One region of the Streptomyces roseochromogenus subsp. oscitans DS 12.976 genome, then DNA from elsewhere that is predicted to be linked to it. Evidence: riboswitches for the same ligand, from Rfam matches in the RefSeq annotation. Region 1 holds a riboswitch; each other region holds the start of a gene.
The links. Region 1 has a riboswitch for cobalamin ahead of M878_RS55460 (hypothetical protein). Riboswitches for the same ligand answer to the same signal wherever they lie in the genome.
Positions count from the first base shown of each region.

Region 1 (4,510 bases):
GGCAAACGGGGCAACAACCTCTCCGGCGGTCAGCGCCGCAGGATCGCCCTCGCGCGAGCCATGCTCCGTACCGCGCCCGTCCTGATCCTCGACGAGCCCACGGCCGGACTCGACGACGACTCCACGGCCCGCATCATGGCGCCACTGCGCCGCCTCACCGCCGGGCGCACGACCTTCCTCATCACCCACGACCTGCGCCTGACGGCCCAGGCCGACCTCGTCCTGCACCTGTCGGACGGCACGGCGGTCATCACGGCCCCGGGCAGGTCATCGACAACCGGGACGAGGCCGGGTCACGAGGCGGCCTGAGGGCCGACAGGCCGACGCCGCGGTTCAGGCTGCCGTATCGCGGTGACGGCGCAGCAGTGCCGCCACCGCGCAGCGCAGGCAGGCAGGCGGCCTTGCTGGCGTCCTCCACGAAGGGCGACCGCCTCGTGGCCGCCGAGGCTCCGGAGAACGCCAGAGGGCCCTCGGAAGGTTCCGAAGGGCCCTCTGTTGTCCGGAAGGAGTCAGTGCGCGGCCGGAACCGCTCGGCTGTTCGGGGCCGTGGCCGGCTTGGGGTTCAGCACGCGCTCGGCCAACTCGCCGAAGACGAGGCCGAATCCGCTCCACAGCACGATCTGGATCGCCAGAGCCGAGAGCCGGAACCGCCACAGCAGGGTGGCCGAGAAGTCCTTGGGCACCTCGTTGACGACGGGCAGGAACTGGTAGGCCAGGCCGATCACGACGGCGAACGCGGCCACCGCGGCCACGGTCGCCCACCAGGTGCCCAGGCTCGGCGCGAGCCGCTTGCCCAGGATGGTGGCGGCGACAGCCAGGAGGACGCTGAGCACCGTCATCAGGAAGTACAGGGTGGTCCGCTTGCCGATGGTGTCGGGGTTGCCGACCGACGGCGGAGCGGCCGGGTACTTCAGGAACGGCACGACGTACACGGCGAGCAGTGCGCAGCCCGACAGCAGCAGTGCCGTGGCGCGCGGGCTGAAGCGGCCCACGCGGCCCAGGGCGAAGCAGAAGGCGAGCGCGGCGATGCCGCCGAAGGCAACGCCGTAGACGAGGACGCCGGTGGCGAGGCCGGCGGTGGACTGCAGGGAGCGGGAGACGACCTCCATCTCGGGCCCGTGGGAGTGGGCGTCCTCGTAGCTGATCGCCTTGTCGACGTTCGGCTCACCGAGGAGATAGGCCACGATCAGGGCAAGCACACCGGCCGCGAGGCCGGTGACCATGCCCCGTACAAGAAGTTTCCGTACGGTTGCGGAGTTCATGGGCGTGCGGAGTCCCTCGCGTCAGTGGCAGGGGAATCCGAGCAGGTGGCGGGCGTCGTGCACCCACTCGTGGACGCCCGTGCCGTTGAACACGGAGGTGGCGCCCTGCTCGGCGCCGACGAAGTAGAGCAGGATCATCATCAGGACGCCGAAGAAGACCGCCCAGGGAGCAATCGCCTTCAGTGGCAGCTTGGCGGGAACGACGGGGGTGGTTGCTGTCGGCTGGGCGACGGTCTGCGCCATGGCAGGACCTCCTCTGGGAGTTCGCGTCCCATCTCGGTGGTGCACATGACGACGGCCACGGGTCTGACTCGCGAGCCCCTGGGGGTCCCTCATACAGTGGCGCGACCGTGCCGGATTCCCACCGGCTTCCGTGTCGCCGTCGTCGATATCGGATCGACCGTACCGCGCGACGCGCGCATGCCCAAGACCGCCTCCGCCCGACGTGATCTTCCTCTCCCGCGACGCCGACGGCGGAGTCCGCCGGGTCGTGGATGCGCACCGGTGCGTGCGTGTCAGCTCCATCTTCGTGGACAACACGGAACACCTCACGGAGCACATGCAGTGCGGCGATGACGCCACGCGCACTTCACGCCGGGGGATCCGCGCGGCGCCGGGGCGGTGTGAAGGTGTACAGGTCGAGGATGTCCGGCAGGGGAGCCACGCCCGGCCCGCCGGCGCGCACCCAGGTGACGATGTCCTCGGTCGCGTCCGCGTCGTTGACGAGCCCGAGCCAGACCGGCCGCGCACCGGCGGCCCGGCCCGCGGCCGAGGGCTGTACGACGATGACGTTGGCCTGATCGCACACGTCGAGGCAGTCGGAGACACGGACCGGCATCTCCGCCCGCAGCCGCGCGGTCTGCGCCGCGTGATCGACCCCGGTCACCTTGGGGCTGCCGCAGCAGCAGTCCCGGCACACCACGACCCGGCACGGCGCCGCACCGCCTGATGCATTCTCCGTCGGCCTCTCGGGCACGCCGCACCACTCCCCTCCCGGGGAGATCCGCCCCGGTGTCCGTCGAGGAGGCGACCGCGTGAGTCTCCTGGCTCCCGGGTCGTCACTCGCCCCGCCTTCCCACCCCGGACGGGGCGGTGGCCTGCCGGAACTCGCTCACCGGTCACAGTGGCGGGACCGCGCCTGATTTCCACCGGCTTCCTCGGACCGCCGTCGCCCTGATGTCGTCGATCATCATCCCATCACCGGCGCCGCGGCCGGCAGGCGCCCTCGGGCGCATGCTGTGAGTGAGGCTGCCGTGACCTGTGAGCGGTCCGACCGCCCTTCGGGGGCATACAGAATGTGATCGACCTGTCGCTTTCCGCACTGAATCCGGGAGCCGTGGATGCAGAAACAGGAACAGACCGTCGTTCACCGTGGTGAGACCCTGGCGTGGAACGGGTTCGTCACCGGACCCGATCTGCTCTCGACCGAGGAACTGGAGCAGGTCTCACGGCGTCTGCTCGGGACGGATCTGGCCGGGGCGAAGGAGGCGGCGGGCAAGGAGCTGCTGCCGTTCGGGGTGCCGCGCGGCCAGGTGCCGGCCATCGTGCTCGGCACCGCGTCCACGCTGAAGGGCTGCTTCGAGGCCGACGTGGCCCAACTGGCCCTCGGCCGCTCGCCGGACGACTTCTCGGCGTACAACGAGGCCCGGGCGGTGTATCTGGCCGCGCCGGGCGACCTGGTGGTGGGCCGGGGCGAGCCGTGGCGGCAGGCGGTGGCGGCGTCCGAGGCGGTCCCCGTGGAGGTCCCCGAGCTGCGTTACTACTACCTGACGCACGCCCTGCTGGCGATGGCGGTCGGCTCGTTCCCGGACCGGCCGGCCGCACCGCTGGAACGCCTGGTCCGGCAGCTGAGCGCGGTACCGGAGACGGTGGTGCGACTGTTCGCGATCGACGCCGAGGCACGGGTGCTGCTGCTCTGGCTGAAGCGCGCGGCGGGCCTGGAGCAGCTGCGGGTGGACGCCAACGGGCCGGAGGTCGCCGAGCGCTGGAACCGGAAGACGACGCTGTACCCGACGGTCGAGGACGCGGTGGGCCTCCCCGCGCCGGGGGCGGGCAGCTCCCCGGAGACCACCTTGGCAGCCGAGGCCGAAGTGACCGCGTTCCACCGGGAGTTCGGCGTGCTGCTGCCCCGGCTGCCCGGCTACTCGGTCTCCCGGGCCGGCGCTGACGAGGCCCAGCTGCGCCACCGGGTGCACACGGCGGCCCGCCTGCTGCGCGAACGGTACGGGCTGGAGCTCGGCTGCTTCAAACCCGCCGAGGCGCTCACCGGCAGCAGGATCCGCATGGCGGTGCCGCTGGCCGACGACGCGGCGCTCAACGCGCTGGCCCGCCAGGCGATGGAGACCGAGGAGGACTACGTCCTGGAGGCGCACACCCACTATCTGCGCCACCGCGTCCCCGGCTACGAGTTCATCCTGGCACCCTCCGCCCATGTGGTGGCCGGGCAGCCCGCCGAGGGCGGAACGGTGCAGATCACCCGGGGCAGCGTCTGGGAGGGCAGCGTCTACGTGGACGAGGAGACCTGCGCCCGGTTCGACATCACGGCCGCTCAGTTCCGTGCCGTACAGGAGGGCATGGCGGCATTGCACGGCGCGTTCCGGGGGGCGGGACGCGATCTGGGGTTCGTCAAGGGCGGCGTGGACTTCGCCATCGCCCGTCTGGGTGGCCGTTTCGGCCGGCGGCCTGTGGTCGCCATGCAGGATCTGAACCTCTCCTCGAACGGCGCCGAGTACGTGCGCGCGTTCCTCGCCGAGGCGCGGGAGGTGCTCGGCAGGCGGCGGGGGGTGTACGCGGCGACGAAGGTGGTGCGGCCGGCGGCGGAGACGGATCTGAAGCGGCTGGAGGACAGCGTCGAGCGGCCTGGGCACGAGGGGTGGGCGCGGGCGATCACCTCCGTGGCCGGGCGCTGGGGTCTCATCGGGGTGGCGGCTCCGTGTCCGCGGCAGGCGGCGCAGGAGGTCCTGGAACTGGAGCAACGACTGCACCGCGCCGGGCTGCTGCGCACCAGCGTGTGGGACGAGTCCGTACAGCCCGTCTGAGGCGGGGCGGTCAGGACCGCTTCTCTTGATGCGTGGAGCGGGTCTCCTCCCGGCCGCCGGCCGCGAGCCCGGGAACACGGCCCGCTCCGCGCTCCACGGGCACACCGTTCTCCTCCGTGGCGCGGCGGGCAAGGAGCAGCGGTCCGGTCATGACCGTGGTCAGCACCGCCATCACCACCAGGATCGAGTAGAACGCCTGGTCGATGAAGT
Region 1 covers NZ_CM002285.1:1,200,234-1,204,743, forward strand. The annotation lists gene M878_RS55445 (ABC transporter ATP-binding protein) at 1-309, shown strand, start outside; gene M878_RS55450 (CbtA family protein) at 510-1,262, opposite strand; gene M878_RS55455 (CbtB domain-containing protein) at 1,284-1,505, opposite strand; cobalamin riboswitch at 1,542-1,686, opposite strand; gene M878_RS55460 (hypothetical protein) at 1,852-2,238, opposite strand; cobalamin riboswitch at 2,299-2,421, opposite strand; gene M878_RS55465 (hypothetical protein) at 2,603-4,300, shown strand; gene M878_RS55470 (cation:proton antiporter domain-containing protein) at 4,311-4,510, opposite strand, start outside.

Region 2 (4,510 bases), 7.9 Mb from region 1:
TCCCCGGAGGCCACTTTCGGCGATCTGTCGAATGCGCGGGCTCCCGATCGACGTGAGGGTGAAGGCAGGACATTCCAGGGACTTCAGGAGCATCCATCGTGACCGTGACCGCGGATATGGCCATCTCCCTCGACGGGTACGTCGCCGGCACCGACGTCTCCGTCGGCAATCCGGGAGGAGACGGTGCCGAGCCGCTCTTCGAGTGGATCCACAACCTGGCGAGCTGGCGGGAACGCCAGGGCATGACCGGAGGGGCGGAGAACCGGGACTCCGAGCTGATGCGCGAGTGGTTCGACGCCACGGGAGCGGTGGTCATGGGCCGGATGATGTACGACACCGGCGAGGAGTTCTGGGGCGACAACCCGCCGTTCCGGACGCCGGTCTTCGTGCTCACCCACCGGCCCCGGCCGACCCTGGTCAAGGAGGGCGGCACCACGTTCGTCTTCGTCTCCGACGGCATCCACAGCGCCCTCGAACGGGCGAGGGCCGCCGCCGGCGACCGGAACGTCGACATCGCGGGTGGGGCGAGCACGGTGCGGCAGTACCTCAGGGAGGGCCTCATCGACGAGCTGCAGTTGCACGTGGTGCCCGCACTCCTCGGAGCGGGGCTGCGGCTCTTCGAGGGCGTGGGCGCCGGGCGGCGGAGCCTCGAACAGGTCAGGGTGGTCGGGACACCCCGCGCCACCCACCTGAAGTACCGCTTCGTACGGTGACCCCGGAAGCCGGGGTCACCGCCTCGGTTCCGCGCTCTCGACGCCCAGTGCCCAGGCGCCGTAGGCCGCCCCGGCGGTCTCGAAGGAGAAGATCACGTGGGACGCGGCCGTGTTGACGTCCCGCCAGAACCGCTGGACGGGGTCGGAGTCGAAGTGACCCGTCGTCCCGGTGCCGCGGAAGAGGCGCTCGACGGCCGACACGGACAGTTCGACCGCCAGCGCGAAGTCGCGCGGTCCGCGGACCGCCGCCTCACCGTCCCGGGTCTCCTCGACGCCGTCGGCGACCCGTGCGGCGCGCTGGACGAGGAGTTCGGCGGCGTCCACCTCGGCGGCCGAGCGGGCCAGGTCGATCTGCACCGGCGCCTTCTCGCGCAGCGGGGCGCCGCGGCGGTCGGTCCGGCGGAGGTTCTGCTCGGCCGCGGTGCGGACCGTACCCCGCGCGGCGCCCACCACGGGGACGGCGAGCGGCAGGGCGTTCACGGCGTTCACGGGGACCGTGTGGCACCGGGCTTCGGAGGCCGCGGCCCGCCCCGCGTTGATGTCGAACCGGGACAGGGTCAGATACTCGGGCACGAAGACGTCGTCGAGCACCATGGTGTCGCTGCCGGTACCGCGCATGCCCAGGGTGAACCAGGTGTCCTTGACGGTGATGTCCGACCGCGGCACCGCGAAGAACCGCACCTCGCCCCGCCCGTCGGGGCCCACGGTGCCGGGTACTGCGGAGCAGGCGAAGACCCAGTCGGCGAAGCGCACCCCGCTGATGTACTTCCATTCACCGCTGAGCCGCCAGCCGCCGGAGGCGCGCTCCGCCTTGCCGGCCGGCATGAGCGCGCCCGCCATCAGGGCGTCCGGCCCGTCGGCCCACAGCACCGCCTGGCCCTCCAGGGGCAGATACGCCCCGTACCGGGCCGCGTAGGCGGACAGCGAGGCGGCCCAGGCCGCCGAGGCGCACCCCTCGCCGACCAGGATCACCGCCGAGGTCATGTCCGTGAAACGGCCTTCCGTACCGCCGAAGGCCGCGGGGACGAAGTGCCGGGCGAACCCGGCCTCCCGCACCGCCTCGACCACCTCGGGCGCTAGCCGCCGGGCGGCCTCCGTCTCCGCGCCGCGCCGCGCCGCGATCTGCGCCACGCGCGGCGCGGCGGCGACGACGTCCGCCACGCCCGACCTCTCGGCCAGGATCGTCGCTTTGCTGTCGCTGAGCATATGTTCGCCACCTCCACTGGGATGGCCGCAGTCTCTCCGCCCGAGCCCGCGACGGGCCGCTCCCAAGCCGGGACCGGCCCGTCAATCACCCGACCGGCTTCAATCAGCCCGCCGACGGGTCGCACCGCCCGTTCCCGCACCGTGCCGAGGCACCTGGAGACCGTCCTCCCGGGAATTCGCAGGGCGGGCCGCGGCCGCGTGTCTCACCTCACCTTCCGAATGCCGGACGTACGCCACCGCGTCTCCGGTCGGCCCCGTAGGGTGACTTCTGCAGCTGGTTCGCCCCGTCAGCCAGGCGGGACGCGTCGCAAGAGGGAACCCGGTGGGAATCCGGGACTGCCCCGCAGCGGTGAGCGGGAACGACCGCCGTCATACGCACTGGGTCCGATGTACCGGGCCCGGGAAGCGACGGCCAGTAGGTGTCCTCCTGGGAGAGGACGTGCCCGCGAGTCCGAAGACCTGCCAACTGCCCGTGTGCGGGACGACTCGTGCACGGACATCCCGGTGACCTCGAGGGCGGGTCGGCGCAGACAACCGAGCGGGCGGCCGTGGGCCGTTGTCGCCCGGTCCGTCACCCCCTTCGCGCTCTCGTCCCGTCGCCGGGATCTCAGGGATTCATCTCGCGAAGGAGATCTCCGTGACCAGCAAGTCCGCAGCCGCGGCAGCACGGGCCACCGTGTACGGCTACCCCCGCCAGGGCAGGAACCGCGAACTGAAGAAGGCGATCGAGGGCTACTGGAAGGGCCGTGTCACCGCCGACACCCTCCGGGCCACCGCGGCCGAACTGCGCCGCGGTACCTGGCGGCAGTTGGCGGACGCCGGCGTCGACGAGGCGCCGACCGGCGACTTCTCGTACTACGACCATGTACTCGACACCACCGTCATGCTCGGCGCGATCCCCGCACGCCACCGGGACGCGGTCGCCGCGGATCCGCTCGCCGGGTACTTCGCCCTGGCGCGCGGGACCCAGGACGTCGCGCCGCTGGAGATGACCAAGTGGTTCGACACCAACTACCACTATCTTGTGCCCGAGTTGGGCCCGGACACGGTGTTCACGGCCGACTCGGCCAAGCAGGTGGCGGAGCTCAAGGAGGCCGTCGGTCTGGGCCTGACCGCCCGGCCCGTCCTCGTCGGGCCCGTCACCTACCTGCTGCTGGCCAAGCCCGCGCCCGGCGTGGCCGGCGACTTCGAACCGCTCACCCTGCTGGACCGGCTGCTGCCGGTGTACGGCGAGATCCTCGCCGACCTGCGTGCGGCCGGCGCCGAGTGGGTCCAGCTCGACGAGCCCGCGCTCGTGCAGGACCGTACCCCGGCCGAACTGAACGCCGCAGCCCGCGCCTACCGCGATCTCGGAGCCCTCGCCGACCGGCCCCAACTGCTGGTGGCCTCCTATTTCGACCGGCTCGGCGAGGCGCTGCCCGTGCTGGCCAAGGCTCCGGTCGAGGGCCTGGCCCTGGACTTCACCGAGGCGGCCGCCGCCAACCTCGACGCCCTCGCGGCCGTCGGCGGGCTGCCCGGCAAGCGCCTGGTCGCCGGCGTCGTCAACGGCCGCAACATCTGGGTCAACGACCTCAAGCAGTCCCTCGCCACGCTCGGCACCCTGCTCGGTCTCGCGGACCGTGTCGACGTGTCGCCGTCCTGCTCCCTCCTGCATGTGCCGCTCGACGCCGCCGTGGAACGGGACATCGAGCCGCAGATCCTGCGCTGGCTCGCCTTCGCCCGGCAGAAGACCGCCGAGGTCGTCACCCTCGCCAAGGGCCTCACCCACGGCGTCGACACGATCGCCGCGGAACTGGCCGCGAACCGGGCCGACCTGGCCTCCCGCGCCCGCTCCCCCCTCACCCGCGACGCGGCCGTACGGGCTCGTGCGGCCGCCGTCACCGAGGCCGACGCGCGCCGCTCCCAGCCGTACGCCGAGCGGGCCTCGGCCCAGCGTGCCCGCCTCGGTCTGCCGCTGCTGCCCACGACCACGATCGGTTCGTTCCCGCAGACCGCCGAACTGCGCACAGCCCGCGCCGACCTGCGTGCCGGCCGCATCGGCGCGACCGGCTACGAGGAGCGCGTCGAGGCGGAGATCCGCGAGGTGATCTCCTTCCAGGAGAAGACCGGACTCGACGTCCTGGTCCACGGTGAGCCCGAACGCAACGACATGGTCCAGTACTTCGCTGAACAGCTCACCGGCTACCTCGCCACCCAGCACGGCTGGGTCCAGTCCTACGGCACCCGCTACGTCCGCCCGCCGATCCTCGCCGGTGACGTCGCGCGGCCGGCACCGATGACCGTGCGCTGGACGCGGTACGCCCAGTCACTGACGGACCGCCCCGTCAAGGGCATGCTCACCGGCCCCGTCACGATGCTCGCCTGGTCCTTCGTCCGCGACGACCAGCCCCTCGCCGAGACCGCCCGGCAGGTCGCCCTCGCCCTGCGCGACGAGGTGAACGACCTGGAGGAGGCGGGGACTTCGGTGATCCAGGTCGACGAGCCGGCGCTGCGCGAGACCCTGCCGCTGCGCGCCGCCGGCCGCGCCGCCTATCTCTCCTGGGCCACCGAGGCGTTCCGGCTCAGCACGGGTGGCGTACGCCCGGACACCC
Region 2 covers NZ_CM002285.1:9,050,547-9,055,056, reverse strand. The annotation lists gene M878_RS88915 (dihydrofolate reductase family protein) at 99-713, shown strand; gene M878_RS88910 (acyl-CoA dehydrogenase family protein) at 729-1,919, opposite strand; cobalamin riboswitch at 2,178-2,400, shown strand; gene metE (5-methyltetrahydropteroyltriglutamate--homocysteine S-methyltransferase) at 2,557-4,510, shown strand, end outside.
Region 2: another riboswitch for cobalamin. It lies ahead of metE (5-methyltetrahydropteroyltriglutamate--homocysteine S-methyltransferase); the one in region 1 lies ahead of M878_RS55460 (hypothetical protein).

Region 3 (4,510 bases), 6.3 Mb from region 1:
CCCGACTCGATGAGCCGCCAGAGCGCGTCCGTGTCCGCGTGCTGTTCGATCAGGTCGCCGAGCCGGTCGAGCTGCTCCTCGCGCAGCGCGGCGAAGGAGGTGTCCGGCGCGGGCACGAAGCGGCGGCCCGCGGCGGCGGCCACCTCGCGCAGGAAGGCCCGCCGGAAGCCGTCCGACTCCAGCGAACCGTGCCAGTGGGTGCCCCAGGTCTGGCCGACCCGGCAGCCGTCCAGGCTGTGTCCTTTGTCATCGGAGATGAACCCCTCACCGCCGAGGATGTCGGCGACCCCGTGGTGGATCTCGTACCCCTCGACCCGCTCGCCGAGGGCCTCTCCTTCCGGCCGGGTCAGGGTCTTCTCGCGGGCGAACCGCACCCGCACGGGCAGGATCCCCAGTCCGGCCACATGCCCCTCGCGGCTCTCGACCTCGTCCTCGATGTGCTCGCCGAGGATCTGGAAGCCGCCGCAGATGCCGAGGACGGGGCGGCCTTCGGCGGCCCGGTGCTTCAGCGCCTCCGCCAGCCCGCGCTCCCGCAGCCACTCCAGCGCACGCACCGTGCCCCGCGTACCCGGGATCACCACCAGGTCCGCGTCCGCCAGCTCCTCCGGGCGGTCCACGAACCGCACCACGACACCCGGTTCGGCGGCGAGGGCGTCCACGTCCGTGAAGTTGGACATCAGCGGGATCGCGCACACGGCGACGCGCAGCACGTCCTCGCCGACCGGGGGAGACACGGTCGACTCGCGGACCGTGCCGCGCAGCGAAACGCGCAGGCCGTCCTCCTCGTCGATGCCGAGCCCGTGCCGGAACGGCAGCACGCCGTAGGCGCGCCGCCCGGTGAGGCCGTGGAGCATCTCCAGCCCGGGCTCCAGCAGGGAGACATCGCCTCGGAACTTGTTCACCAGGAACCCGGCGACCAGTTCCTGGTCCTCGGGCGAGAGCAGGGCGACAGTGCCGAAGAAGGAGGCGAAGACGCCGCCGCGGTCGATGTCGCCGACCACCAGCACGGGCAGCCGCGCGTTTCGCGCGATCCCCATGTTCACGATGTCCGTCCGGCGCAGATTGATCTCCGCCGGTGAACCCGCCCCCTCACAGATCACCGCGTCATACGTGCCCCGCAACTCGGCCAGGCAGTCCAGCACCGTGCCCAGCAGCCGCTGTTGCCGCCCGCCGTGATAGCCGCGGGCGCTCAGCTCGCCCACCGGCTTGCCCAGCAGCACCACCTGGCTGCTCTGCTCGCCGCCCGGCTTGAGCAGCACCGGGTTCATCAGCGCGGTCGGCTCGATCCGGCACGCCTGGGCCTGCATGGCCTGCGCCCGCCCGATCTCCGCGCCCTCACGGGTCACGAAGGAATTGAGCGACATGTTCTGCGCCTTGAACGGCGCGACCTTGACGCCCTGACGCACCAGCCACCGGCAGATCCCGGCCGTCACGACGCTCTTGCCGGCGTCGGAGGTGGTGCCGGCGACGAGAAGTCCCCCGTTCACTGTCCACGTCCCTTCAGACCCTTGGCGAGACCTTTGACGAAGAGGCGCGCGGCGACCGTGGTGCCGAGCGCGAGCAGGCCGACGCGGCGGGAGAGCCGTACCGCCCGGTCGATGTCGCTCACCTGGACCGCCCGGCCGGTGTGGCCGTTCAGCACGGGCCGGTGCTCGACCCGGCCGCCGTAGGAGAGTGTGCCGCCCAGGCGGACGCCGAGCGCGCCCGCGAACGACGCTTCGACGGGGCCCGCGTTGGGGCTCGGGTGCTTGGGGGCGTCGGCCTTCCAGGCGCGCAGGGCGCCTCGCGGGTCGGGTCCGGCCGCGGCGGCGAGTACGGCGGTCAGCCGGGCTCCCGGCCAGCCGGCCACGTCGTCGAGGCGGGCCGAGGCCCAGCCGTAACGGCGGTAGCGGGAGGACTTGTGACCGACCATCGCGTCCAGGGTGTTGACGGCCCGGAAGCCGAGCAGCCCGGGCACCCCGGCCATCGCGCCCCACACCAGCGCGCCCACGACGGCGTCGGAGGTGTTCTCGGCGACCGACTCGACCACGGCCCGGGCGATCCCGTCGGCGTCCAGCGCCTGCGGGTCCCGGCCGCACAGATGCGGCAGCCGCGCCCGCGCCGCCTCGACATCCCCGCGCTCCAGGGCGCTGCCGATGGTGCGGGCCTCGCGCGCGAGCGAAGTGCCGCCGACCACCGCCCAGGTGGCGGCGGCGGTCAGCGCGACGGAAGCGGCGGGGGAGGGGCGTACAGCGCGTACGGCCACCGTGCCGAGTGCGACGGCGCCACCGGCGCACACCACGGTGTGCAAGGTGCCCCAGCCGCGGTGGTCGTGCCACAACGCGCCGTCCACGGCAGCGGCCGCACGCCCGAACGCGGCGACCGGATGCCCGTGGCGCGGATCGCCGAGGAGCAGGTCACCGAGGAGGCCGGCGGCGGCGCCGTACGCGTAGCTGCGATCGGCACCCATCGGCTCAGCCGTCCGTGGGGACAGGAGCGGGCCTGGTACGGGTCCTTCGGCAGCCGGGCATGGCGATCGGTGTCCTCACTCAGGGTGTCCGCGCCCTGGTTCGACGAGATTCGGCGGTGAGAGTTCCTGGCTCCCGGGGGTTCTTCCCCGGTGACAGTGGCGGGACCGCGCCGGATTCGCACCGGCTTCCTCTCCTGCCGCCGTACATGGCGTGGGCAGTCCACCACGCGCCCGGAACGGCCGTCAACTTGCCATTGACCTGCACGGGGAGAGTGTGCCGATCCCCACATCGCGGGGTGCCCGTGGCCTGTGCGCACGGCGAAGGCTCCTCTCCGCGGCGGGCGGGGAGGAGCCTTGGTGATGCCCGGTTCGTGATGCCTGTGGTGGTGCCTGTGGTGGTGCCGTCCGGTTCGTGGCGTTCTGTCAGGCCTTGGCGACGATCAGGTAGATGCCGTACGCCACCGCCGCCGCGCAGGCGGCGAAGCAGACGTAAGCGCCGGTGACGGCGAGCGCGGCGGAGCCGCCCTGCGCGGCCGCCCTCTCGCGCCGGGCCAGACCGTTGACACCGAGGGTGAACAGGGCCACCAGGGCCACGGTGAACACGAGGCTGACGCCGAAGACGGAGCCGATGGCTGCCCAGTCGATCTTCATGATGCTTCCTTCGGTAACCGGGTGGCCGGGGTCAGACGGTGGCGGCCGGCGGGGCGGACTGGCGCGCGGACTCGGCGGCCGGGGCGGCGATCGTGGCCGTCAGGTCCTCGGCGACCGTGCCCGCCGGGGGCGGGGTCACGGCGGCGATGGCGGTGGTCACCACGCCGGCCGGCTCCTCGGTCTCGACGACGTTGGTGTGGTCGATGACCTCGCGGCGGGAGATCTTCCAGATCGCGGCGCTGGCGGCGACGAGGAAGACGGCGACGACGGCGGTGCCCCAGTCACCCAGGTCCGTGACGGACTCGGCGCCCGCGCCGACCAGCGCGGCGGCCGGCAGGGTGAGCACCCAGGCGACGGCCATCCGGGTCGCGGTGGACCAGCGGACCACGCCGCCCTTGCGGCCGAGGCCCGCGCCCATCACCGAACCGGAGACGACGTGCGTGGTGGAGAGCGAGAAGCCCAGGTGGGAGGAGGCCAGGATGGCGGTCGCGGCGCTGGTCTGGGCGGCGAAGCCCTGGCGCGGCTCCAGGTCGGTCAGGCCCGTGCCCATGGTGCGGATGATGCGCCAGCCGCCGATGTAGGTGCCGAGCGCGATGGCCAGGCCGGCGGAGAGGATGACCCAGACCGGCGGGTTGGAGCCGGGGGCGATGGCGCCGCCCGCGATCAGCGCGAGGGTGATGATGCCCATCGTCTTCTGGGCGTCGTTGGTGCCGTGGGCGAGGGAGACCAGGCCGGCGGAGGCGATCTGGCCGGCGCGGTACCCCTTGCGCGTGGCCTCGCCCTCGCCCTCGGCCTTGCCGCCGATGCCGTAGGAGAACCGGGTGGCCAGCATCGACGCGACGCCCGCCACGACGGGCGCGGCGACCGCCGGGAGCAGCACCTTGGTGACCAGGACGTCACCGTGTACGGCACCGAAGCCGGCGGAGGCGACGGTGGCGCCGATCAGACCGCCCATCAGGGCGTGCGAGGAGCTTGAGGGCAGGCCCACCAGCCAGGTGACCAGGTTCCAGAGGATCGCGCCGACCAGGGCGGCGAAGATGACCTCGGGACGTATGCCGCTCTCGTTGACGAGACCCTTGGAGATCGTGTTCGCGACCTCCACGGAGAGGAAGGCGCCCACCAGATTGAGGGCGGCTGACATGGTTACCGCGATCTTGGGCTGCAGAGCGCCTGTGGAGATGGTGGTGGCCATCGCGTTCGCGGTGTCGTGGAAACCGTTCGTGAAATCAAACGCGAGTGCGGTTACCACCACAATCGCGAGGATCAGCGAGAAGCTTTCCATTTACCCAGGCAATCTTTCGAGGTCATTGGCTGGACGAACGTAGGCAACCTGGATGAACGGAAGGTGAACTGGGGCAGGCCTGAGGGTGTCCTGGGAGGGGGGTTGGTGTTCCGTTTCGCTCCGGTTCG
Region 3 covers NZ_CM002285.1:7,515,901-7,520,410, forward strand. The annotation lists gene M878_RS82120 (cobyric acid synthase) at 1-1,487, opposite strand, end outside; gene M878_RS82125 (cobalamin biosynthesis protein) at 1,484-2,449, opposite strand; cobalamin riboswitch at 2,548-2,689, opposite strand; gene M878_RS82130 (hypothetical protein) at 2,873-3,100, opposite strand; gene M878_RS82135 (inorganic phosphate transporter) at 3,132-4,382, opposite strand.
Region 3: another riboswitch for cobalamin. It lies ahead of M878_RS82125 (cobalamin biosynthesis protein); the one in region 1 lies ahead of M878_RS55460 (hypothetical protein).